Regions from separate parts of the Pseudoalteromonas sp. SG45-3 genome, predicted to be linked through region 2. Evidence: predicted binding sites of a transcription regulator. Region 2 holds the regulator's gene; each other region holds the start of a gene.
What was found. Region 2 encodes MetJ, which represses methionine synthesis genes. Its sites were predicted from a motif close to TAGACGTCTAGACGTCTA; they were not measured.
Positions count from the first base shown of each region.

Region 1: a site for MetJ is predicted at 1,227-1,244, ahead of metK (methionine adenosyltransferase). Genes of this name have one in related genera too.
Region 3: a site for MetJ is predicted at 1,947-1,964, ahead of metA (homoserine O-succinyltransferase). Genes of this name have one in related genera too.

Region 1 is NZ_JACJEN010000001.1:48,069-51,361, reverse strand. It holds gene tkt (transketolase) at 1-1,041, opposite strand, end outside; gene metK (methionine adenosyltransferase) at 1,346-2,497, shown strand; gene H5126_RS00245 (hypothetical protein) at 2,673-3,221, shown strand; gene H5126_RS00240 (5-formyltetrahydrofolate cyclo-ligase) at 3,240-3,293, shown strand, end outside.
Region 2 is NZ_JACJEN010000007.1:158,592-161,884, reverse strand. It holds gene H5126_RS10735 (malic enzyme-like NAD(P)-binding protein) at 225-1,466, shown strand; gene metJ (met regulon transcriptional regulator MetJ) at 1,531-1,851, opposite strand; gene metB (cystathionine gamma-synthase) at 2,141-3,293, shown strand, end outside.
Region 3 is NZ_JACJEN010000001.1:161,974-165,266, forward strand. It holds gene ettA (energy-dependent translational throttle protein EttA) at 1-837, opposite strand, end outside; gene H5126_RS00730 (porin family protein) at 1,171-1,818, shown strand; gene metA (homoserine O-succinyltransferase) at 2,029-2,976, shown strand; gene H5126_RS00740 (homocysteine S-methyltransferase family protein) at 2,966-3,293, shown strand, end outside.

The sequences.
Region 1 (3,293 bases), on a different contig from region 2:
TTGCTCAATGTACGCTTGAGATTTTTCAGCCCAATCGCCAGGAAGTTCGTTATTAATACGACGCTTGTATTCAGCCGCAAGCTCTGGGTATGCTTTTGCGTATGCTGCAAATTTTTCGTCCCAGCTTGATTCAAGCTGCTGACCTTTTTCTTTGCTATCCCATTGTGCGTAAATATCATCAGGAATTTCGAACGCATCGCCAGTCCAACCTAAGAATTCGCGAGACGCTTTAATTTCATCATCACCTAGTGGTGCACCGTGACAATCGTGGCTACCAGATTTATTAGGTGAGCCGTAACCAATAATTGTTTTACAACAAATTAGTGATGGTTTATCGGTAACACTTTTAGCTTCTGCAATTGCAGCACTTATAGCATCGCTGTCGTGGCCATCAACACCACTAATTACATGCCAACCGTATGCTTTAAAGCGAGCTGGCGTGTCATCCGTAAACCAACCTTCTACTTCACCATCGATTGAAATGCCGTTGTCATCCCAAAATGCAACAAGTTTACCCAGACCTAATGTGCCTGCAAGTGAACCAGCTTCATGAGAAATACCTTCCATAAGGCAGCCATCGCCCATAAATGCATAGGTAAAATGATCAACAATATCGTGACCTTCACGGTTAAACTGGGCAGCTAGCGCCTTTTCAGCAATTGCCATACCTACGGCATTTGTGATCCCTTGACCTAATGGACCCGTAGTAGTTTCGATTCCTGGTGCATAGCCATATTCAGGGTGACCTGGTGTTTTAGAATGCATTTGACGGAAGTTTTTAATTTCGTCCAGTGGTAAGTCGTAACCACTTAGATGCAATAGAGAATAGATAAGCATTGAACCGTGGCCGTTTGAAAGAATAAATCTGTCACGGTCAGCCCACTCTGGATTTGTTGGGTTGTGTTTTAGATAATCGCGCCATAATACTTCTGCGATATCAGCCATGCCCATAGGGGCTCCAGGGTGACCAGATTTGGCCTTTTGTACTGCGTCCATTGACAAGACGCGAATAGCATTTGCAAGTTCTTTGCGAGATGGCATGAATTCTCCTACCTTTATGTGTATTTGCGCGGGTATTTATGTGTTTGTTTATGCACCCAAGTAACTTGGGTTTGTTTATATTGACCATTCTTACTTATTGTGGGGGCTGTGTGCAATTAAAAACCCTATAAAAGTGAGGCATTATGAATATTTTTTAAGACCAAAAAGTTATTAGTAATTTTATTTAGACGTCTAGGCGTAAAAACACTATGCAAGGTGTTTTGTTTTCGATAAAATACGCCCCTTAATTTTTTAGCGCTAATACCGACGTTTGTGAAGCGCAATATTTGTGAGCAGAATTACAATGGCAAAACATTTATTTACTTCTGAATCAGTTTCTGAAGGTCATCCGGATAAAATCGCCGATCAAATCTCTGATGCGGTACTTGATGCTATCCTAGAGCAAGACTCTCATGCCCGTGTTGCGTGCGAAACTTACGTAAAAACAGGTATGGTTATGGTTGGTGGTGAAATCACTACTAGCGCATGGGTTGATATTGAAGAAATTACACGTAAAACAGTACGTGAAATTGGCTACACGCATTCAGACATGGGTTTCGATGCAGATTCATGTGCAATTTTAAACACTATTGGTAAACAGTCTCCTGACATTAACCAAGGTGTTGACCGTACTAGCCCAGAAGAACAAGGTGCTGGCGACCAAGGTCTTATGTTTGGTTACGCATGTAACGAAACAGAAGTACTAATGCCTGCGCCAATTACTTACTCACACCGTTTAGTACAGCGCCAAGCGCAAGTACGTAAAAGCGGCGAGCTTAACTGGTTACGTCCAGATGCAAAATCTCAAGTTACTTTTGCATACGAAAATGGTAAGCCAGTAGGTATTGATGCAGTAGTACTATCTACTCAGCACAGCGAAGACATTTCGCAAAAAGATTTAGTAGAAGCGGTGATGGAGACTATCATCAAGCCGGTACTTCCTGCAGAGCTTATTACAAGCGCGACTAAATTTTTCATTAACCCAACGGGTCGCTTTGTAATTGGCGGACCAATGGGCGATTGTGGTCTAACAGGTCGTAAAATCATCGTTGATACATACGGTGGTATGGCTCGTCACGGTGGTGGTGCTTTCTCTGGTAAAGATCCATCAAAAGTTGACCGCTCAGCTGCATACGCTGCACGTTACGTTGCTAAAAACGTAGTTGCGGCTGGCCTTGCTGATAAATGTGAATTACAAGTTTCTTACGCAATCGGTGTTGCAGAGCCTACATCTATCAGCGTTGAAACGTTTGGTACAAGCAAGTTAGAAGAAAGCCGTTTAATCGAGCTTATTCGTGAACACTTTGACCTGCGCCCTTACGGCTTAATTCAAATGCTTGATTTAGAGCGCCCTATCTACCTTCCTACAGCGGCTTACGGCCACTTTGGTCGTGACGAATTCCCTTGGGAACGTACAGATAAAGCTGATGCACTTCGTGCAGCTGCAGGCCTTTAAGCTAAAAGTGTTGAAGTAAATTAAAAACGGCCCTTAATAGGGCCGTTTTTGTATCTAAAACTTATCAGTTACATTGTTTGTAGTACGTCTACAAAATAACTATAAAATCAACCTCGAATTCTTTTGTACTTTAGGTATATACTCATTTCATTATAAAAGCTTTAGGGATAGTTAAATGGCCGATAACTTTCGCGTTATATTTGCAGGACTTGCCGATAACGTTGACATAAAAACAGCGTGCGCAAACTTAGCTGCAAAATTAAAAACGTCAGATGAAAAAGTAGCTCTTTTTTTTAAAGGTAAGCCGCTGTTTGCGCCAAGCGATAAAGACAAAGCGTTAAAACAGACTAAGTTATTAGCAAGCCTAGGTATTAAAAGTAAGCTGCAAGCTGTTTCAAATGCGATTCAAAATAGCTCCCCCGCAGCTGCAAATAACAACCAACTTGATGAACGTATTTTTGATGCACTTGATTACATCACTAGCAGCTTAATACGCCTTGAAGAAAAGCTAGATGAGCTAGAGCAACGCCTTCCTGAAGCTCAATTAAATACACCAGACGAAAGTGTAGACGAATGGCAAAATGATGACCTAATGCTAGATGAGGATTTAGCGACTCCTAAAAAACGCAGTAACTTACTTTTATATTCATTGATTGCAACTGCCACCATTTTGCTAGTCGTACTGGCTGTTTTTTTGATTTTTCCCGATTTATTCTCTTTTTAAAAATGGCTAATTAGTTTAATGAGCAATAAACGCGCACAAATAAGAGCTGAAATTCGTAACACCCGTAAAAAC
Region 2 (3,293 bases):
TTTTAATAGACATAAACGCACCTCAAAACTTACTTTTTTGGTGAATTTTTATTTATCAAATGTTTATATAATCCTGCAAAGTTACTGAAAAACCTCTTAAAATTAAAGGATATAGCATATAACAGGATAGACCTGATATTGCTTGGAATTTAAAAATAATAAGGGTATCGTACCCCAAGACTCCACCTCTCACTTTAACTTAAATTGCAGGATACCATCGCGTTATGTCTGACTTTCGTGAACAAGCACTACATTATCACTCACATCCCGTACCTGGTAAAATTAGCATTGAGCTAACAAAACCAGCTGAAACAGTTCAAGACTTAGCCCTAGCTTATAGCCCAGGTGTCGCTGAGCCTGTACGTGAAATTGCCGCAGATCCTGCAAATGCATATAAATATACCGGTAAGGGTAACATGGTTGCGGTTATCACTAATGGTACTGCAATTTTGGGCTTGGGTAATTTAGGTCCTTTAGCGTCTAAACCAGTAATGGAAGGCAAGGCGTTATTGTTTAAACGTTTTGCAGGGCTTGATTCTATTGATATTGAAGTAAAGCACAAAACAACAGAAGACTTTATTAACACGGTTGCCAATATTGCTGACACATTCGGTGGTATTAACCTTGAAGATATTAAAGCACCAGAGTGTTTTGAAATTGAAAAAGCATTAATAGAGCGTTGTAGCATTCCTGTTTTTCATGATGATCAACACGGCACCGCCATTGTTACGGCTGCCGGCATGTTAAATGCACTAGAAGTACAAGGTAAATCAATTGAAGATGCAATAATTGTATGTTTAGGTGCAGGCGCTGCTGCAGTTGCGTGTATGGAACTGTTAATTAAGTGTGGTGCACTGCGTGAACACATTTATATGCTTGACCGCAAAGGTGTTATTCATACTCGTCGCGATGATTTAAATGAATATAAACAGCTTTTTGCTAACAATACCGATAAACGCACATTGCAAGATGTAATTGCAGATGCTGATGTGTTTGTTGGTGTTTCGGGTCCTAACTTGTTAGCTGCCGAAGATTTAAAACTAATGGCAGAAAAGCCGGTCGTGTTTGCATGTTCAAACCCAGATCCAGAGATCGATCCTGCACTTGCACACGGCGCACGCAATGATTTAATTATGGCAACAGGGCGCTCTGATTACCCTAACCAAGTAAATAATGTTTTATGTTTTCCGTTTATTTTCCGTGGTGCACTTGATGTACGTGCAAGCGCGATTAACGATGAAATGAAAATTGCTGCAGTTGAGGCTATTCGTAGTATTGCCAAAGAGCCTGTACCTGCAGAAGTTTTAAAAGCCGCAGGCGTAGATAAGCTAGAGTTTGGTGCGCAGTATATTATTCCAAAACCAATGGATCCGCGTTTACTACCGCGTATAGCTAAAGCTGTAGCACTTGCTGCGGTAGAGTCGGGTGTTGCGCAAATTGACTTGCCTGAAAACTATATGGCGTAATATATAACGCTTAAACAAAAAAACCTCAGCAATGCTGAGGTTTTTTGATTAAAAAGGTAACGATTTATTCTTCGTTTAAAATAGGCACTTCTAAACCCATTTCTTGCATTATCTTTTTAACTTCTTCTGGTACTTTTTCTGCGTTGTCTTTACGTAGGTCATCGTCATTTGGTAAAGGTTGGCCAGTAAATGCATGCAAAAACGCCTCACATAGCAATTCACTATTTGTTGCATGGCGAAGGTTGTTGATTTGACGACGCGTACGCTCATCCGTTAAAACTTTTAATACATTTAGCGGGATCGAAACGGTGATCTTTTTAACTTGCTCTGATTTTTTCCCGTGTTCTGCGTATGGGTGAATATACTCACCATTCCATTTAGCCATAAGATGTATCGTTGCCTCAGATTATTAATTTCTCACACGGTATAAAAAGCGTGTAAATATGCGTGAAATTCTATCGATTTAAAAAAGATAGTCAAATAATAGATACCGATCTATCTTAATAAGCCTATTTGGGATGTAAAAATAAGCTCACTTTTGTGAGCTAAAATGTGGTACTAGCAAACGCCTTTCCTAACTTTAGCCATCTAGAGCTTTAAAATACTTTGACTTATTAAAACGGATAACTTACTCTTTTAGACGTCTAAACATCCAAATTAATCAGGTGACGAATATGAGCGAAAAAAACAAAGCGACCATTGCTGTACGTAACGGCGTTGATGCTGATAAACATCATGGTGCAGTGGTGCCGCCAATTTATTTATCAACGACTTATTCGTTTGCCGACTTTGATACCAAGCGTGAGTATGATTATGGCCGCAGTGGTAACCCTAATCGTGATATTTTAGCAGAGACGCTTGCTAAGCTTGAAGGCGGCGCTCGCGGCATAATTACGGCCACTGGTATGGCAGCCGTGCATTTAGCTACTCAGCTACTTAACAGTGACGACACGTTAGTAATTCCACATGATTGTTATGGTGGTAGCTATCGTTTATTTACATCGTTACAAAAACGCGGACTATTGAAGCTTGAAGTATTAGATTTAACAAAAGAAGAAAGCCTTCAACAAATTTTAGCAATTAAACCTAAGCTTATTTGGATAGAGACTCCAAGTAACCCAGTACTTCGTTTAACCGATATTAAAGCGGTTACCGATGTTGCTAAGCAATGCGGTGCATTGGTTGCCGCAGATAACACGTTTTTGTCTCCTGCCTTACAAAACCCTATTAAGTTTGGTGTAGATATTGTGGTGCATTCAACTACTAAATATATTAACGGGCACTCAGATGTAGTGGGCGGCGCTGTTATTGCTGCAACACAAGAGCTTGGTGATGAGCTTGCTTGGTGGGCAAATAATATTGGTATTACGGGCGCTCCTTTTGATAGTTATTTAACGCTTCGTGGTCTACGTACTTTAAATGTGCGCTTAAGGCAGCACCAAGAAAATGCGCTAGCAATAGCTAAGTACCTTGAAAGTTCCAATTTTGTAAGCCAAGTTTACTATCCTGGACTTGAGTCGCATCCTCAACATGAACTTGCTAAAGCACAACAACTTGGCTTTGGTGGCATGGTTAGTTTTGATATTAAAGGCGATATAAACGACGCGGCAGCATTTTTAACTAGCCTTAAAACGTTTAGTTTAGCTGAGTCACTAGGTGGCGTAGAGAGCTTAATTTGTCACCCTGCAACTATGACGCACGCAGGTATGGAGGCAAAGGCACGTTTAGAAGCGGGTGTGGGCGATACGCTTATTCGTATTTCGGTTGGGATTGAAGATATACACGATTTAATAGCTGACTTTGAACGAGTATTTGAACTTGTAAAAC
Region 3 (3,293 bases), on a different contig from region 2:
AACCCATTCAAGTTCTTGCGCAATTGATTTTTGACGTGCTTTTTCAGATTTTTGTTCTTGCTGTAAGCGCGCATCTTTTTGTTCAAGCCAAGAAGAGTAGTTACCTTCCCATGGAATACCTTCACCACGGTCAAGCTCCAATATCCAACCAGCTACATTATCAAGGAAGTAACGGTCATGCGTTACTGCCACAACAGTGCCTTCGTAATCGTGCAAGAAGCGCTCTAACCATGCAACCGACTCAGCATCCAAGTGGTTAGTAGGCTCATCAAGAATAAGCATGTCTGGTTTTTCAAGTAATAATCGACATATAGCAACACGGCGACGCTCACCACCTGAAAGGTGCTCAATTTTAGCATCCCACTCTGGCAGGCGAAGTGCATCAGCTGCGCGTTCTAAAACGTTGTCGATGTTATGACCATCGTGCGCCTGAATAACAGCTTCAAGCTCGCCTTGCTCTTTTGCAAGTGCGTCAAAGTCAGCGTCTTCCATGGCGTATTCGTTATACACTTCGTCAAGACGTTTAAGTGCATGTTTAACTTCGCCAACAGCTTCTTCAACAGTTTCACGTACTGTTTTACTTTCGTCTAAAACAGGTTCTTGCGGTAAATAACCAATTTTAGTACCAGGCTGAGGATGTGCATCACCTTCAAAATCTTGGTCAACACCGGCCATAATACGCAGTAACGTAGATTTACCAGAACCGTTTAAACCAAGCACACCAATTTTAGCGCCAGGAAAAAAGTGCAACGAAATATCTTTTAAGATAGTGCGCTTAGGTGGCACAACCTTAGATACTCGACTCATCGAGAATATAAATTTATCAGGTAAAACCATGGAGGAAAGCCTTCAAATAATAATAAAAATTTCAATGTTGTATTGTAGTGGCTGACGGGTGAAACAGTCAACGAATGCTGTATAGAACAATACACTTACCTAAGCGGTACTTTGTTTTGATTGCTCGTTAAAAACACTACTATTACAGGATTTCTATTGTGTAAAATTCTGTAATCTATTGTTTTATATTGTTCAAATACATTTCATTTTTAACAAAAGTGGTACAGTATATTTACAAGCTGTAAAGTATAAGCAAGTTATATAGGCAGGCCACACTTAGTTTGTTGTTAAACATCACATTATTAAATATTACAAAGGTTTAAAGGAATGAACATGAAAATAGTTACAAGGTTAGGGGCATTACTTTTAGGTTTATACTCATTTTCGAGCCAAGCAGACATACTCCACGTAAATGGTTATTACCAAGGAATAGGGATAGGGTCTACGCAAATTGATGTATACGAGAGTGATAGCATACAGTTTACAACGCTTTACGGCAGGTTTGGATATCAGTTTTCGCGTTACTTTGCATTAGAAGGGCGTATAGGTTTTGGGTTAAATGATGAGTCAACGCCTCTAAACGGAATTGTTTACACTCAGAACCCACAGGACGGTTCGCTGAGTTCAGAATTCATTAAGAGCGAAATCGATTCAAGCCTTGATTTGCAAACAAGTATATTTGTAAAAGCTAATTATCCAATTTCATCTCGAGCTGATGTGTTTTTATTTGGTGGCTATGGTAGAAATAAATTAAGTTACAATGAAGGCGACTTAAAAAACCTTGCAGAATCAATAACTGGTACAGATACAAATTCTACGCTAATAACTGAGCAAAACTACGATGAAGGCGGCGTAACGTACGGAACCGGCATTGACTTTAGGCTAACTCAACGCTGGCAAGTAAGTGCTGAATACCAATATTTTGATACAAATGAAGGCGATATTTACGCTCTTAATTTATCTGTAAATTATCGTTTTTAATTATAATAGCGCTACTGATTTTAGTAGCGCTATTTCAATTCACTAAAACAAAGTACTTCAATATAAATGCATTCCCTCTCATCTATAACTTTTAGTAAATCTTAAAAAAATCATGAATAAATTTCATTTGGACATCTATACATCTAGAGGTTGATATTTTTTACTTTCAGTTCATAATTAAGCCTCGGTTTTTATGAGCAGGAGTAAAGTATGCCAATTACAGTAAAAGACGAGTTGCCGGCAATTGCACGTTTACGTCAAGAAAACGTATTTGTAATGCCAAAAAGTCGTGCAAAAACGCAAGAAATACGCCCAATGCGTTTGGCTATTTTAAACTTAATGCCTAATAAAGTAGAAACCGAAGTTCAGTTTATTCGCTTACTTGCCAACTCACCTTTGCAAGTAAACGTAGAACTACTGCGCCTCGACACTCACCGCAGTAGCAGCAACTCAGAAGAGCACCTTGATACCTTCTACCGTTATTTTTCTGAGGTTAAAGACAACAATTACGATGCATTAATAGTAACCGGTGCGCCACTTGCCCATTTAGAATACGACGATGTAGCGTATTGGGATGAGCTAAAGGTCATTATTGATTGGGCTGAGCAACACGTTACCTCTACGTTATTTTCTTGTTGGGCAGCGCATGCAGCGTTATATCACCGTTACAATTTAAAACGCGATTTAAAAGACGATAAACTGTGTGGCGTATTTACTCACCAGTGTTATTTTGATCACGGTGCACTGACTCGCGGATTCGACGATACCTTTTTGGTACCTCACTCACGCTACGGCCATATTGATATAAATAAAATAAACGCCTGTGAAGAACTCGTTGTACTGGCAGGTTCTGAGCGAGTAGGGGCTTACTTACTTAAAAATAAATCGGGTAGCCAAGTGTTTATAACCGGCCACCCAGAGTACGACGCCGACTCGCTAAAAGCAGAATACGAGCGCGATTGTAAAAAAAGCCCTAATGCACCAAAGCCCGAAAATTACTTTCCGGATGACGATGCAACCAAACAACCTTCAAAAACGTGGCAAAGCCATGCTTTTTTACTTTTTTCGAACTGGTTAAATTACTACGTGTACCAAACCACACCGTATGATATTAATTTAGTTAGCCAAGACGTGAGGACTAACAACTATGCCGAATAACGCGCCTACAAATAATAAGCAAGCCGAAATAAGTGCCGCATTACAAGAACGCATTTTAATTTTAGATGGCGCAATGGGCACCATGATCCAAGATCATAAGCTAGAAGAAGAAGACTATCGCGGAGAGCGTTTTAAAGACTGGCATGTATTAATTAAAGGTAATAACGATTTATTAAGCCTAACCAAGCCCGACTTAATCACTGATATTCATCGTGGTTTTTTATCAGCGGGCGCCGATATTATCGAAACCAACACGTTTAACTCGACCACTATTTCGATGGAAGATTACGACATGGCAAACCTAAGCCGTGAAATAA